Regions from separate parts of the Paenibacillus sp. P5_B5 genome, predicted to be linked through region 2. Evidence: predicted binding sites of a transcription regulator. Region 2 holds the regulator's gene; the other holds the start of a gene.
What was found. Region 2 encodes LexA, which represses DNA repair genes until DNA is damaged. Its sites were predicted from a motif close to CGAACATATGTTCG; they were not measured.
Positions count from the first base shown of each region.

Region 1: a site for LexA is predicted at 4,724-4,737, ahead of addB (helicase-exonuclease AddAB subunit AddB). Genes of this name have one in related genera too.

Region 1 is NZ_JBFULK010000010.1:118,673-126,573, forward strand. It holds gene AC1DOK_RS14715 (16S rRNA (uracil(1498)-N(3))-methyltransferase) at 1-718, shown strand, start outside; gene mtaB (tRNA (N(6)-L-threonylcarbamoyladenosine(37)-C(2))-methylthiotransferase MtaB) at 711-2,051, shown strand; gene AC1DOK_RS14725 (Na/Pi cotransporter family protein) at 2,136-3,113, opposite strand; gene AC1DOK_RS14730 (class I SAM-dependent rRNA methyltransferase) at 3,279-4,646, shown strand; gene addB (helicase-exonuclease AddAB subunit AddB) at 4,884-7,901, shown strand, end outside.
Region 2 is NZ_JBFULK010000001.1:460,822-468,722, reverse strand. It holds gene AC1DOK_RS02355 (1,2-dihydroxy-3-keto-5-methylthiopentene dioxygenase) at 1-205, shown strand, start outside; gene AC1DOK_RS02350 (HAD family hydrolase) at 308-1,105, opposite strand; gene AC1DOK_RS02345 (DUF896 domain-containing protein) at 1,095-1,316, opposite strand; gene AC1DOK_RS02340 (LysM peptidoglycan-binding domain-containing protein) at 1,589-2,026, opposite strand; gene lexA (transcriptional repressor LexA) at 2,173-2,799, shown strand; gene AC1DOK_RS02330 (MATE family efflux transporter) at 2,963-4,360, opposite strand; gene AC1DOK_RS02325 (CYTH domain-containing protein) at 4,374-4,856, opposite strand; gene AC1DOK_RS02320 (glutathione peroxidase) at 4,942-5,487, opposite strand; gene glnA (type I glutamate--ammonia ligase) at 5,612-6,940, opposite strand; gene AC1DOK_RS02310 (MerR family transcriptional regulator) at 7,173-7,583, opposite strand; gene AC1DOK_RS02305 (methionine gamma-lyase family protein) at 7,762-7,901, opposite strand, start outside.

The DNA of each region.
Region 1 (7,901 bases), on a different contig from region 2:
TAGAGTTACGATTACTGACGACGATGCCCATCATCTGACCCGCGTTATGCGGGCTGAAATTGGGGACAAATGTATATGCACGGATGGACTTGATCGTGAAGCTCTAGTGAAGATTGTTGCAATAGAAAAGGGTATCGTAGAAGCGGAAATCATTGAACGATTGCCAATGACAGCGGAGCCAGCGGTTAACGTATGGATTGCACAGTCTTTACCTAAAGGTGATAAGCTTGAGCTTGTTATTCAAAAAGGGACAGAGATTGGAGCCGTCGGATTCATTCCTTTCGTCTCCGAACGTACGGTTGTGCAATACGATGCGAAGAAAGAAGCTAAGCGTGTAGAACGCTGGGGTAAGATTGCGAAAGAAGCAGCTGAGCAGGCACATCGCAACCGGATTCCTGCGATTGATTCTGTACGGAGCTTTAAACAACTGCTTTCACTTGTCAGCGAGTTTGATGCGGCTTGGATTTGTTATGAGCAAGAAGAGGGTACAACGTTTCGTTCGCTTGTGCGCGAATCCTTGAAGAATAAAGCTGCCAAATTGTTAATTATCGTCGGTCCTGAAGGTGGTTTTACAACAGGAGAGGTAGAAGCAGCAACTGCTGCAGGAGTTAAGTCTGTTTCATTAGGAAGAAGAATATTACGCACGGAGACCGCAGCTATGGTTGGGCTTACGTGTATATTATATGAATCTGGAGAAATGGGGGATAGCTTTGAGTAGAATTGCCTTTCATACACTGGGTTGTAAAGTGAATTTTTACGATACAGAAGCTATTTGGCAACAGTTCAAGAACGAAGGTTATGAGCAAGTTGATTTTGAAGAAACAGCTGAAGTGTATGTGATTAACACTTGTACAGTGACGAATACGGGTGATAAGAAAAGTAGACAGATGATCCGCCGAGCTATTCGCCGGAATCCGGATGCAATTGTTGCTGTTACCGGCTGTTATGCACAAACATCATCAGCAGAAATCATGGATATTCCTGGGGTTGACCTCGTTATTGGGACACAGGATCGCGATAAGATTGTTCAATATGTACATGAGATTGAGGCGCAAAGACAGCCAATCAATGCGGTACGTAACATTATGAAGACACGTCAGTTTGAAGAACTGGATGTTCCGGATTTTGCCGATCGTACGCGTGCTTTTCTCAAAATTCAAGAGGGCTGCAATAACTTCTGCACCTTCTGTATCATTCCATGGTCAAGAGGGTTAATGCGTTCTCGTGAGCCTGAAAGTGTCATTAAGCAAGCACGTATGCTAGTTGATGCAGGGTTTCAAGAGCTTGTGCTCACTGGTATTCACACAGGTGGCTATGGCGAAGATATAGAGAACTATTCACTTGCTAAATTGCTGTGGGATCTTGATAAAGTTGAAGGTCTAAAGCGTATTCGTATCTCATCTATCGAGGCGAGTCAAATTACGGATGAAGTGCTCGAAGTGCTGAATGCATCGGACAAAATGTGCCGTCATTTGCACATTCCATTGCAAGCAGGTAATGATGCTGTATTAGCACGTATGCGTCGTAAGTATACAACAGCTGAATTTGCTCGTAAGATTGAGCTCATTCGTCAAGCACTGCCTGACGTGGGCATCACAACAGATGTGATTGTTGGTTTCCCAGGTGAAACAGATGAAATGTTCCAAGAAGGATTGAAGTTTATGGAAGAGATGCAGTTCTCCGAAATGCATGTATTCCCTTATTCTCGACGTACGGGTACACCAGCTGCACGTATGGAAGATCAGATTGATGAAGAAGTGAAGAATGATCGTGTTCATCAAGTAATTGATCTATCCGAGCGGATGCAGCTAGCTTATGCAGAGCAATTCGTTGGAGGTACGTTCGAGGTAATTCCAGAGCATACAAGTAAAGAGTTAGTAGCCAAGGGGCAACTTCTTGGATATTCCGATAATTATTTGCATATTGCTTTTGAGGGCAGCCCGGAATTAGCTGGTAAGCTATGTCGCGTTAAACTTCTAGAAGCTGGTGTGAATGTGTGTAAAGGTAAGCTTATCGAAGTCGTGCAGCCAGCAATTGCTGTAAATCAATAAATAATAGGAAAGAGGAGGATTTCATGACGCACCAGGCGTAGTGAAATCCTTTCTTTAGTGAATAAGAAAGGATAAGTTTTGCACCTATACCTGCAATGGGGGAATCTTGGTTCGATTCCAGTAGGGCAGGTAGCAGAGCGGCAATGCAAGTAGGGAACTGCTTACATTGAAGATGGTCTGCGCATGTGCGATTTGTACGGCGGGAAGGTCGCTGAACCAAGAAGCAATCGTTGTGAGCTCTGTTATGAACGGGTAGAATAGCAGGACGCCTCCAATATTAAGTGCAATATGCGCCCAGGCTACCAACGTAGCTGCGCGTGTTCCGCCAATGGAGGCTAGCCAAGCTGTAATGCAGGTGCCGATATTGGCACCTAAGGTAACAGCGACGCCAAGCTCGGGCGATAGGCTGCCGGAAGCTGCAAGACCCATTGCGAGCGCAATGACAGCGGCGGAGGAGTGGATGAGCGCTGTGACGACAACGCCCGCGAGTACAGCCCACAGCAAGCCGCTGCCGGATTGCTCGGCAAACCATGCGAACAGCCCGCGTGCCTCTAAGGCGGGGCCAATGGTCTGCATGGTTTGGATGCCGAGCAGGACCAGCGCGAAGCCAGCTGCCGCAGCAGATCCGCAGCGTGCATGGCGAAGCCAGCTGCCTGTTTGTTCTGCCGCTGCTTCACCCGGGATCAGCAGCGAAGCCAGCCATACACTTGTCGCTGTAAGCAGCAGCGGCATACCGACGTTGCCTAGGCTCGCACCGATTAGCTCTGTCGTTAGGGTTGTGCCGATGTTCGTGCCTAAGATAATGCCGAGCGTTTGCGAGAATCTCAGCAAGCCCGCATTGACGAAGCCGATAGTGATCACGGTAATCGCAGAGGAGCTTTGGAGCAGCGCAGTCAGTGCTGTGCCAGCGGCCATACCATGAAGCGGTGTCTTTGTTAGTCGATCCATCCATTTGTTCAGCGATGGCCCCGCCCATGCGTGCATCGCCCATTCCATCATTTTCATACCCATTAAGAATAAGGCAAGTCCAATTAATATTGGCACAATAATAGCGTTAAACATGAATGATCTCCTTTATTAAGGCTTATAAGACATTATTCATTACTATATGAATGACATGAGACAAGCATGACCAATGAATCGGGGCAAAAAGAGACAGTTTGACTTCTTTATATTTCAAGCCAGATCATAATGACGATATTCATCAAACACTTAAGGAGATGTTGTATGTCAGCAGTTTACTTACATAAGAATCGCAAACGTCGATTAGAAGGTAGTCATCCATGGGTTTATGCTTCAGAAATCGAACGAGTAGAAGGTAATCCAGAGCCGGGAACGATCGTGTCTATTCATAATCATGTCGGCATGTATTTGGCATCGGGATACTATAATGCGCAGTCCCAAATTACCGTACGTATTATGGCGTACGAGCCTTTAACAGATACAGACACGGCGTTCTTTGTAGAACGATTTCGTCGTTGCTTAGAGCATCGTGAGCGGTTTGTTGCTGGAGAGAGCTCTTATCGGGCTGTATTTGGCGAAGCTGATTTTCTTCCTGGATTGATTGTCGATAAATTTGATGATGTTCTCGTCGTTCAAATATTGACGCTTGGCATGGATGTAAGACGTGACCAAATAACAGAGGCACTTGTCGAAGTATTTCAACCAAAGGGGATCTATGAACGCAGTGATGTAAGTATCCGTAAGCTAGAAGGTCTTGAAGAAGTTAAAGGTGTGCTATATGGAGATTGTCCTCAGCATGTACAAGTGACAGAGAATGGCTTAAAGCTTGAAGTGGACGTCATCGAAGGTCAAAAAACAGGATATTTCTTTGATCAGAGGGAGAACCGTGCTGCAATTGCACCACTCATGAAGGGCTGGGGGAAACGCAGTGGGATTGAGCTGAGAGAGGTAGAATCAGAGGATGGAGTACGTAAGCTTCTCCCGGTTAATTCGAACGATAAAGTTGTCTCGTTCCCATACTGGGACGGAGCAACGGTACTTGAGTGCTTCTCACATACGGGATCTTTCACATTGAACGCATGCAAGCATGGTGCTAAGAAAGTCACCTGTCTCGACATTTCAGAGCATGCTATTGAGAGCGCTCGTCGTAATGTAGAGCTGAATGGATTTCAGGAGCGTGTGGAATTTGTTGTAGCTGATGCTTTTGATTATTTACGTGAGCAGGTTAAAGGCGTTGAAGATCGGAAGCGCCGAGCTGATGCAGCAACTGGCAAAATCGATACCTCTAAACCAATTAGCAGTAGTCGTACATGGGATGTAGTCATTCTAGATCCGCCAGCTTTTGCTAAGACAAGGGGCGCGGTTGAAGGTGCCTGCCGTGGATATAAAGATATTAATCTACAAGGAATGAAGCTCGTTAACGAAGGCGGTTATTTAGTTACAGCGAGCTGTTCTTATCATATGAAGCCAGAGCTATTCCTAGAAACAATCCATGCGGCTGCAACTGATGCACGCAAAGTGCTCCGATTGATTGAATTCCGAGCTGCGGGTAAAGATCATCCACGTATCTTAGGTGTTGATGAAGGTAATTATTTGAAGTTTGCTATCTTTGAGGTGCGTAGTAGAGGATAAATAAGCAAAGAGACATCAGGGCTGTTCCAGGCAGAAGGATATTCTTCCGCCTGGAACAGTTTTTTTGTTTAGTAAATCGAACGTATGTGCTATCATAAAGAGTGAATTATATCCAAAATAATCAGTAGATGAGCTCGTATGTTAAAATAAAACTACTTTCGTTTAATCGGCTTACACAAAGAATGTGTAGGATTTGTTTATATCTTATTAGCTTATTGAAAAGGGGGAGTCTGCCAGATGTCTGTCAAATTTGTCATTGGACGAGCAGGGAGTGGCAAAAGTCGCTACTGCTTGGAAGAAATCCGTGAATTGCTCGTAGAGGAGCCAGATGGCAGTCCACTTATTCTGCTTGTTCCACAACAAGCAACGCATCAGATGGAGAAGGAAATCGTTTCAACTCCAGGTTTAGGTGGAATGATAAGGGCGCAAGCGCTTAGCTTTCATCGTCTGGCGCTTCGTGTGATGCAGGAGGAAGGCGGAACGGCTCGCGTACCGATTGATGAAATTGGGAAGCAGCTATTGCTTCATCGTGTTCTATATGAACGACAGGATGCGCTTAGTTTCTTTAAAGGAACTTACCAGCAGCAAGGGATTATGGATCGCATGGGCCAGCTGTTTACAGAGTGGAAGCGCTATGCCATGCTGCCGGACATGCTTCGTGACCGTGTACAGCAAGGCGAAACTACACATGCATTCTCGCAATCACTTGGCATGAAGCTGCAAGATCTAACGATGATCTATGATGACTTTGAGAAGCATCTAGCGCAGCAATATTTAGATGGAGAAGATGTGCTAACCCTGATGATCGACCAGATTGCTGGTTCAGAGTGGCTCGCTTCAGCACGTATATGGATTGATGGCTTTCATGGCTTTACCCCGCAAGAGCTAGCAGTAGTAGAAAGGTTGATGATTCGTTGTAAGGAAGTTACAGTGGCCCTTACACTCGATCGATCTTATGATACTCACGACTCTTTGAATGAGCTTGACTTGTTCCACCCGACCGCAAGGACGATGCAGGAGTTACAGAGAAGATTAGCTGAAATTGGATTACCAGAAGGAACCGTTATTCTTTTGGACGACAAGGCAAATAACCGGTTTATGGGAAGTCCTATGCTTGCGGCACTTGAGCAGCAGTTTGGACAAGCTAGCAGTGGTAAGCGATATGTTTATCATCAGGCGGATCAACCTTCAGGAGATGATTCAGTTCCTCAGCAATCACAGATTATCCTAGCATCTAGTGCAAACCGCAGAGCAGAAGTGGATGGTGTATGCAGGGAAATGCTGCGTCTTGCTCGTGAAGAAGGGGTTAGATGGCGCGATTTAGCGGTGATGGTGCGAAATATGGAGGACTATGGTGATCTCCTATCTACTGCATTAACGGATTATGACATTCCTTTTTTCCTTGATCACAAAAGATCCGTACTCCATCATCCTCTCATTGAATTCATCCGCTCAGCACTTGAGACTATTCTGCATAATTGGCATTATGATGCCGTATTTCGCTGTGCGAAAACGGATTTCCTTCTGCCTTGGGGGAAGGATCAAGAAGATCGTGTTTTAAGGCGTGAAATGGATGTGCTAGAAAATTACGTTCTTGCTTTTGGAATTAAGGGAAGCAGATGGACGAGTGATAAAGAGTGGACGTTTCGTGAGCGAATGTCACTAGAAGGCACTGACACTGCAAATAGTACAGAGATTGAGCACTTACACCGAATACATGTTGCACGCAATTGGGTTGCAGAACCACTCAAATTGTTTGCCAATAAGCTTAAGCAAGCAAGTCATGTTCAAGGACAGGTTGAGGCTTTATACGAGCTGCTTGTTCATGTCCATGCACCAGAGCGACTTGAGTATTGGAGTATATTAAGCGCTGAAGAAGGTAACCCCGAAAAGTCCAAAGAACATATGCAAATGTGGAATAGAGTCATGGATGTACTGGATCAGTTAGTCGAAATGCTAGGAGACCAGACTGTGTCTACTGATTTATTCGCTTCCCTGCTTGATACAGGTTTTGACAGTATTTCGATGGGACTTGTACCGCCCTCACTTGATGAAGTCTTGATTGGTACACCAGATCGCACGAGATCAGGAGCTGTTACACATGCATTTATTCTTGGTGTGAATGAAGGCGTGATGCCGAAAAGATTAACAGAGGATGGTCTACTATCAGAGAGAGAACGTGAATCATTAGTTCTTTCTGGTGTTAGCATGGCAGAGAGTGCAAGAAGGAAGCTGCTGGATGAGCAATTTATTATCTATAATGCTCTAGCAACGCCAAGTAAGTGTCTGTGGCTTAGTTTTCCGTTAGCGGATGAGGAAGGGAAGGGCTTATTGCCATCTGAAATCATCAGGCGAGTACACCGTATGTTTCCGGAGACGAAAGTGAGACAAATTGCTGCGGAGCCTTCTTCAGTCATGTCCGAGATGGAACAGCTGGCTTATGTAGTTCATCCTAAGCAAGCTTTTGCCTATTTGAATGTTCAACTCAAAAGAGCTGTTTCGAATGAACCAATTCACCCATTATGGTGGCATGTATATAACTGGCTTCACTCGAAAGAAGACTGGAACTTAAAGCTAAGTGGATTAGTCAAAGCACTTCAATATGATAATGATGAAGCCGATATGCCAAATCAAACAAGTAGAGAATTATATGGAAACCATTTATTAGCGAGCGTATCCAGAATGGAACGATTTGCTGCATGTCCATTCTCTCATTTCGTGTCACATGGATTAAGGCTTAAGGAACGCCGTATATTTGCGCTTGAAGCACCTGATATTGGACAACTGTTTCATGCTGCATTAAGTGAATTTGCTCAAGGGTTGATGCGTGATGGATTGGACTGGGGAGAGCTGTCAGGTGAGGAATGCCGTATTCGCTCAGATCAAGTGGTTGAGTTAATGACACCGAAGCTTCCTGGTGAAATTCTCCTGAGTACACAGCGATATCGTCATGTTGCTCATAAGCTGCGTGATGTGATTGGCCGTGCTTCTGTCATGCTGTCTGAGCAATCACGTCAAGGGGATTTCAAACCATATGCGACAGAGCTTGATTTTGGCCCTGGCAAGACACTGCCACCATTAACATTTAGACTTGATAACGGAACATTGATGGAAATTATCGGACGTATTGATCGCGTGGATCGAGCAGATACCGAGAAGGGTCCCTTGCTTCGGATTATTGATTATAAATCATCGTCTACTGCACTTGATCTATCTGAGGTTTATTACGGAATATCCTTACAAATGCTGACTTAT
Region 2 (7,901 bases):
AGGGATTTTTGTTATTAAAGGACCAGAAGACATTGGTTACTTTGATGTTGAACTCGAAGCTGGTGATCTGATCTCAGTTCCAGAGCGAATCCCACATTTCTTCACCCTAATGGAATCACGTCAGATTGTTGCTATTCGTTTGTTTATTGAAACCGAAGGCTGGATCGCACAACCTTATGATGATCCTGATTTCGTAACTGCCTAAAATTATTATTACATTATTTAAAAAAGTTTCTTAACAATAAGTGAGGCTGTCCCTCAAGTCTTCTGACTCAAGGAACAGCCTATTAATTCTGAATAAACTAAATTATAGCTGATCGCGTAGAATGATTTCTTGTATTTGTGTTAGATCCTGAATTTCATATCGAGGTACAATCTCCCCTGTTTGCGAAAGTCCACGACGGTTAATCCACATATTAGGCATACCAACACGGTTAGAGCCAAGAATATCTGTCGTCAGTTTATCCCCAATCATTACGCCTTCACTCGCGTGAATGTTCAGAAGTGACATCGCATATTCAAAAATAGACTCATCAGGTTTACCTTTACCGAAATCACCTGATATAACAATATGATCAAAATAGGCAGCTAGCTCAGGTACGCCATCAATTTTCTCCTGTTGAAGATCTGGCGCTCCGTTCGTTAACATAAGTAACGTATATTCCTCTTTCAATTGCTTCAACACAGCAAATGTTTCTTCATATACGTATGGACGGTTCCGACGTTCAACTGGGAATAACTCACCAAGCTCATACCCAAGAGCAGAATTATCAATACCTAGAGCTTTCAGACCACGTGTCCAAGCTTCAGTACGGTATGTAGGAGCAAGTGCTTGCAACTTTCTGAAATTCTCATCTGCACCGCCAGTAAAATTCGCCCATAAGGCTTCAAAAGGATTGATCCCAATATTCTTCGTAAACGGGAATGTCTCATAAGTCTGATATAACGCTCTAGCTTCTTTACGAACTGCCTGCTCAAGCTCCTCTGGATCAACAGCTACTTGTTTAGCTGCCTCTTCACAGGTTACACGAAACGCTTCTTGTACGCTTCTGTCGTCCCACAACAGCGTATCATCTAAATCAAATAAAATAGCTTTAATTGTCATTGCCTTGCTCTCCCTTCGATTCAGATTCTGGAATTACATTCCCATCTTTATCCACATACTTGATATTCTCAAGATGATTCTTAACTTGACCTGTGACAGATCGAATATACTTCTTGCGAAGTTCAGCGCGTTCAGCAACTTCTTCCTCTGTTAAGGTTCCTAGTTTCGCTTTACGTGCTAATTCATTAATGCGATCAATTGTTTTTTGCATCTGGTTGATTGAACCTCCCTGAATGACCGTTCATTAGTTGTAATTATCACTAATACTTTGCCATTCAGACAAGCCATTGTCAAGTTCGAGAACTATGAATTTAGATTTATTGGATCATTCAAATAATAGTATAAAAACCTTCATATGTACACTACTTATCTTATTGTTTCATTTAAAAAGTAAATATCCCATTGTTTCAGTCGAGTAATAAATCATTATTGTATAGTTTCAATCGAACATTACTCATCTCATTAGTCTTGCTTAAATAGTCATCATCTAGGTAATTCAAGAACTTGTCCTTCTTGTATGTTGTTGGAGGTTAAGTTGTTCGTTGCAACGAGCTTCTTAATATACGTTCGCTTATCCATCTGACTTGGTGCATGTTCTGCAGCGATTGACCATAACGTATCACCACTGTATACAACAACAGTTAATGTATCTGAATACGAGTTCGAGTTCGCATTATTGGAGGAATGTGTCTGTGAGTATCGATCTTGACTTGGTTCTTGCGATGCATAAACATGGACAATTGCCCCAAACAGAATCGCAATACTAAGCAGCATAACAAGTGTCATTGTTCGCATTACGAATCTACCTTGCTTCTTATGATGCTGTACCTTCTGTTGAATTACTTGCAATGAATTAACAGTTCGATTAACGGTTCTCTTCATAGAACCCGATGTATAGTCCTCATGACATGATAAATACATCATTTTCCACCACCCAAACATTTGTTCTATTCGTAATTTAACACGAACATTTGTTTGTGTCAATCAAATATTCGAACTTATGTTTGTACGAACTTGGGTTCTATGTTATACTTTTAGAAAATGATTACATACTGGAGGGCTACCCCGTGAGCAAAGTGTCACAGCGCCAATTAGCCATTCTCGATTTTATTAAAACTGAAGTCAGATCCAAGGGCTATCCACCATCTGTTCGTGAAATTGGCGAAGCTGTCGGCCTTGCATCATCTTCTACTGTACATGGACATTTGGATCGTCTTGAGAAGAAAGGGTTAATTAGACGAGATCCAACTAAACCTAGAGCAATTGAGATTTTAACTGATGGAAGTTCGAAGGGTGCAGAGAATTTCAATTTATCTGTATCACGTGTGCCTTTAATTGGTAAAGTCACTGCTGGTGTACCAATAACCGCAACGGAGAACATTGAAGATTACTTCCCATTACCGAACCATTACGTCAAGGATGATAAAGTATTCATGCTTAGTGTCCTTGGAGATTCGATGATCGAAGTGGGTATTAATAACGGAGATTATGTCATTGTACGTCAACAGCAATCGGCTGATAATGGTGATATCGTCGTTGCCATGACAGAGGATGATGAAGCTACAGTGAAAACATTCTACAAAGAGAAGGATCACATTCGCTTACAACCTGAGAACTCAGCTCTTGAGCCAATCCGTCTACGGAATGTGACGATTCTAGGTAAGGTCATTGGATTATTTAGAGATTTTCATTGATCCTTCAATAATAATCCTTCATCAAGATTCATCAATAAAATTCTCCATCATTAAGATCCATAATTAAACAATAAACGGCTGTCACAGAGTTAATCTGGACAGCCGTTTTCTTATCTTTTTTATTATCCGAAACTCCAGTAAGCGACAAAACAACATTAAGCGATTATATTAGCTTGTGTCTATGCCACTTATCTCCTTTGAACCTTAACATGAAGATCAATCCACGTATACCCCACTCCGCAACCATTGCTACCCATACGCCGATAATCCCATATCCTAATGTAATCCCTAGAATGTAACCAAGTACGACTCGGAATAGCCACATCGTAAGCAAAGAGGTTATCGAGGTAAAGTTAGAATCCCCTGCTGCTCGTAAAGCAGATGGCGTGATAAAGCTAATTGACCACAGGAATGGTTGTGCAATAGCTGTAATCAATATGATTGTATAAATCGTTGGGACTATTTCATCTGGTGGAGAGAACAAGCCTACCAAGAACGGGAATAAAGGCATGAGTACAGCACCTATGATGACAAAGCATATCGAAGACAGACCAAGAAATGATTTAATAAATTTACGGGCGTCCTTCACATTCCCTCTCCCCATGCATTGTCCAACAACTGTTACGACAGAAATGCTAAATGCACTTGCCACAACTTGAAATAGCATGGCTATGGAACCACTGATCGCACTGACTGTCATGGCCATTGTCCCTAGTTGAACGATGAAGGTTTGTGTTAATAGCTTCCCTCCATTGAAGAACATCTGCTCAGCAGCAAATGGAACCCCAATAAACATAATCTTTTTTTGAATCGCAAAATCTAACTTCAAAGCACTCTTGATACGAACTCTTAGCGTGTGATTGTATTTTAACAAATAAATGACGGACGTTGCCGCACCTAATACCCTTGATAGTGTCATTGAAATGACAAGCCCCAGAACGCCCATATCGAGTACAGTTATAAAAAGTATATTTAATCCCAAAAAGGTCAGATTCATAATTAAAGATAGTCCCAAGCAGGCTTTCGTTTCAGCTGCACCTCGGAGTACACCGCTCACAGCTTGAAATAGGGCTATCAATGGATAAGAAATACAACTACCAATTAGGTAGACTTTAGCATTCTGAAACACTTCTACCTCTGCATTACCAAATAGCAAATTTAAGATTGGTGCATGAAAGACGAACACAAGCAAACTAATTATCACAGATAATAGCGTGACCGCTGAAACAGCTTGGCCAGCAGCGTTCGACATCATCTTCTGATTACCGTTTCCTTTATATTGTGCGACTATTACTGTACCACCGGTTGCAACCGCAATGAATACGTTAATTAAGAATATATTCAAGGAGTCGACCATACTCACCGCACTTACCGCTGCAACACCAGAAGAGCTAATCATAGCTGTATTAAGAATACTCATACACACGATGAAAGCTTGATCGACTAGAATCGGGATAATAATGGCTATTATTTGCTTGTAATCAATTGACTCCCCAGTAAAGTATTTATTCAGCAGCCATACCGTTTTATGTTTGACAGCCACGCTAGCATGACTCAGCATATTATCACATCTTTTAGTTTAGTGTTTTGTGATCTTGAATTTCTACCCATAGGTTCTGGTTTATGTATCCAGCCTCTCCAGTAACTTCTTTTCCAAACCATGTAGGCGGGGCAAATTGTGCAGCGACCTCTTCACTTGCGAATTCAATTTCTATCGTCATCAGGTTTAACTCTTTTGTATTGTGATAAACATCCAAATCGAATTTATTGTGATCGATCAGGACTTTGAATCTTGTTTTGCGAAGAGCAATCAATTGGCTGTTCTTTAGGAGCTGATTGTACGTCGTTTCATTGATAGCAAATTCAACCTCATCACGTACTAATCCCCTACCCGATTTGAAGGTCATCGTATATTTAGACTGATCAATCCTGCGGACACGAATCGACTCCGTATCATTATGGGCTAGATAGGTTTGTTCAATTTCTTGTTTTTTTAGTATTTCTAAATCATTAGGTTTGTTTGGTACTAAAAATTTTCGTTCTATTTCTTGGTTCATACTCTGTCCTCCAAGCTCATCTTAGTTACAATTCAATAATAAGAGACGCCCCCTAAATAATCAAATTAAGGAGCGTCTTTATGAATTATAATAATGCTTCTACATCTAACTCTAAATCAAATGGAGAAACTGATGACTCAAAACGTTTGACAACATCACCTTCACGGTTAATCAGAAACTTAGTGAAATTCCATTTCACGTCATTACCTTCGAGAATTTCTGGGAACTTCTCTTCTAAGATCGCTTTGAGCATCTTCGAAGTTGGGTTTGATAAATCAAAGCCTTCAAAAGGCGCTTGCTCCGTTAAGTATGTAAACAAGGGATGCTTATCAGACCCTCTTACTTCAATTTTTTCAAATAAAGGGAAAGTCACACCATAGTTTAATTGGCAAAATGCATCAACCGCCTCGTTCGAATCAGGCTCCTGTTCACCAAATTGATTACATGGAAATCCCAATAGAACAAGTCCTTGCTCCTTATATTTCTCATATAACTTCTGTAAGTCAGCATATTGAGGCGTAAAGCCACATTTACTAGCTGTATTAACAATCAGTATGACTTTGCCTTTAAATTCTTCTAGGCTAATCTTAGTTCCGCGAATATTGTTTACTGCAAACTGATATACTCCCATTTTGTAGCACCTCACAAGTTGATTATTGCAAACTATTATATCATACATTCATCTGATAGTAAGATTGTATCATATTCTGAGAATAAAAAACCCTCAACGCCTAGAGCGCCAAGGGGCTGTGTAATTAGAATGTGGTCATGTATTGCTCGCGTTCCCAAGCGTGAACTTGTGTACGGAACATATCCCACTCAATTTCTTTAAGCTCGCAGAAATGAATTAGTGCATGATCACCAAGTGCTTCAGAGATTACTTCGCTCTTACGAAGTTCATCAACAGCTTCTTTCAAGTTTTCTGGTAAGCTCGGAATTCCATCAGCATATCTTTCTTCTTCTGTCATTACATAAATGTTGCGATCCGTTGGAGCCGAAAGCACCATTTGCTTCTTAATTCCATCAAGACCTGCTTTAAGCATTACAGCAAGTGCAAGATATGGGTTCGCTGCAGGATCGGGATTTCTAGCTTCAATACGAGTACTTATACCACGTGACGAAGGAATACGAATCATAGGCGAACGGTTTGATGCTGACCAAGCAACGTAGCAAGGCGCTTCATAACCAGGAACAAGACGTTTATATGAGTTAACAGTCGGATTTGTAATAGCTGCAAAAGCTCTTGCATGGAACAGCATACCAGCCATATACTGACGAGCAGTTTCACTAAGACCTAGCTTATCCGACTCATCGTAGAATACGTTGTCTTTACCACTGAATAGCGATTGGTGACAATGCATACCGGAACCTGCTACACCGAAGATCGGCTTAGGCATGAAAGTAGCATGTAGACCATGTTGACGAGCTATCGTTTTGACAACTAATTTAAATGTTTGAATTTGATCTGCAGCTTTAATTGCATCTGCATATTTGAAGTCAATTTCATGTTGACCTGGTGCATTCTCATGGTGAGATGCTTCGATTTCAAAGCCCATTTCTTCTAAAGTTAAAACAATATCTCTACGACAATTTTCTCCAAGATCTGTAGGTGCTAGATCGAAGTATCCAGCTTGGTCATTAAGCTCAAGCGTAGGGTTACCCTTCTCATCCGTTTTAAACAAGAAGAATTCTGGTTCTGGACCAACTTTCATTGCTGAGTAGCCCATTTCTTCTGCTTCTTTCAGAACTCTTTTGAGTACTCCACGAGGATCTCCAGGGAATGGATTACCATTAGGTAAATAAACATCACAGATTAATCTAGCAACTTTACTTTCCATAACCCAAGGGAAAATAACCCAAGTGCTTAAGTCAGGATATAAGTACATGTCAGATTCTTCAATACGTACATAACCTTCAATTGAAGACCCGTCAAACATCATTTTGTTATCGAGGGCTTTCTCTAGTTGACTTAGTGGAATCTCAACGTTCTTAATTGTTCCTAGTAAATCGGTAAACTGCAGTCGAATAAACCTTACATTTTCTTCTTTCGCAATTCTAAGAATGTCTTCTTTTGAGTAACTCACTTCAGATTGCCTCCTACATGTTTGGTGTAATTGTAAGCTAGGCGCCTACCTCGCACTTTTTGTTTTTTATGTACTTAATTAAGTTACAGACAAGCTGCAACCTGATCATACTTCAAATAGAAAGAAAACATTAAAAATAATCATATATAGGTCGCTCGGCTTCACTATGTGAACAAATTTCACATCATGTTGTCACAAAAAGAAAACCCTATTCAATTAATTTAGAAATTGTTTAATTTGAATAAAAGCGTGACAACTCGCCTTGAATAAGCGACACTTGACCAGGGCGTTTAGCACCTAGTAATTGCTGCTTAAGCAAGCTTCGCAACTGTAATTCAGTTAGCTCTTTCCGTTTTTCTTCGGTTTGTTCATCTAGAACAGTACCCTGTTCAGAATCCTGATTATCTGTCGTAAACATTTGTTTAATCCCAGCGATATTAACACCTTTCTCCAACAATTCTTTAATTCGGAGAAGATTCGTAACGTCGTTGAAGGAATATAATCTCTGATTACCTGACGTTCGTACTGGGAAAACAAGTTCATTTTGCTCGTAATAGCGAATTTGACGTGCTGTTAAGTCTGTCAACTTCATTACTATTCCAATCGGAAAGAGTGCCATATTTCTGCGGAACTCATCGCTCAAAAGTAATCACTCCCGTGTTTATTAGATTATCAAGATTTTATAGATTCTATACTCCGAAAATGCTTGATAACTTCAAGAAAATGCTTCCTTCACACTAGATTCAGAAGTTTTTTCTTGTTACCCTATTTAACATTGTAATATCTTAGGTCGAAGGATGTCAATAATATGTTAGATAAGTTCACAATAAATGATTATTAATCATGTTTTGAAGCGCAGTTAACACACCAAACTTGGCGTGAGCATAGGTTAAACCGCCCTGCATATACGCAATATATGGCTCACGAATAGGCGCATCAGCTGACAGCTCTAGTGAACCAC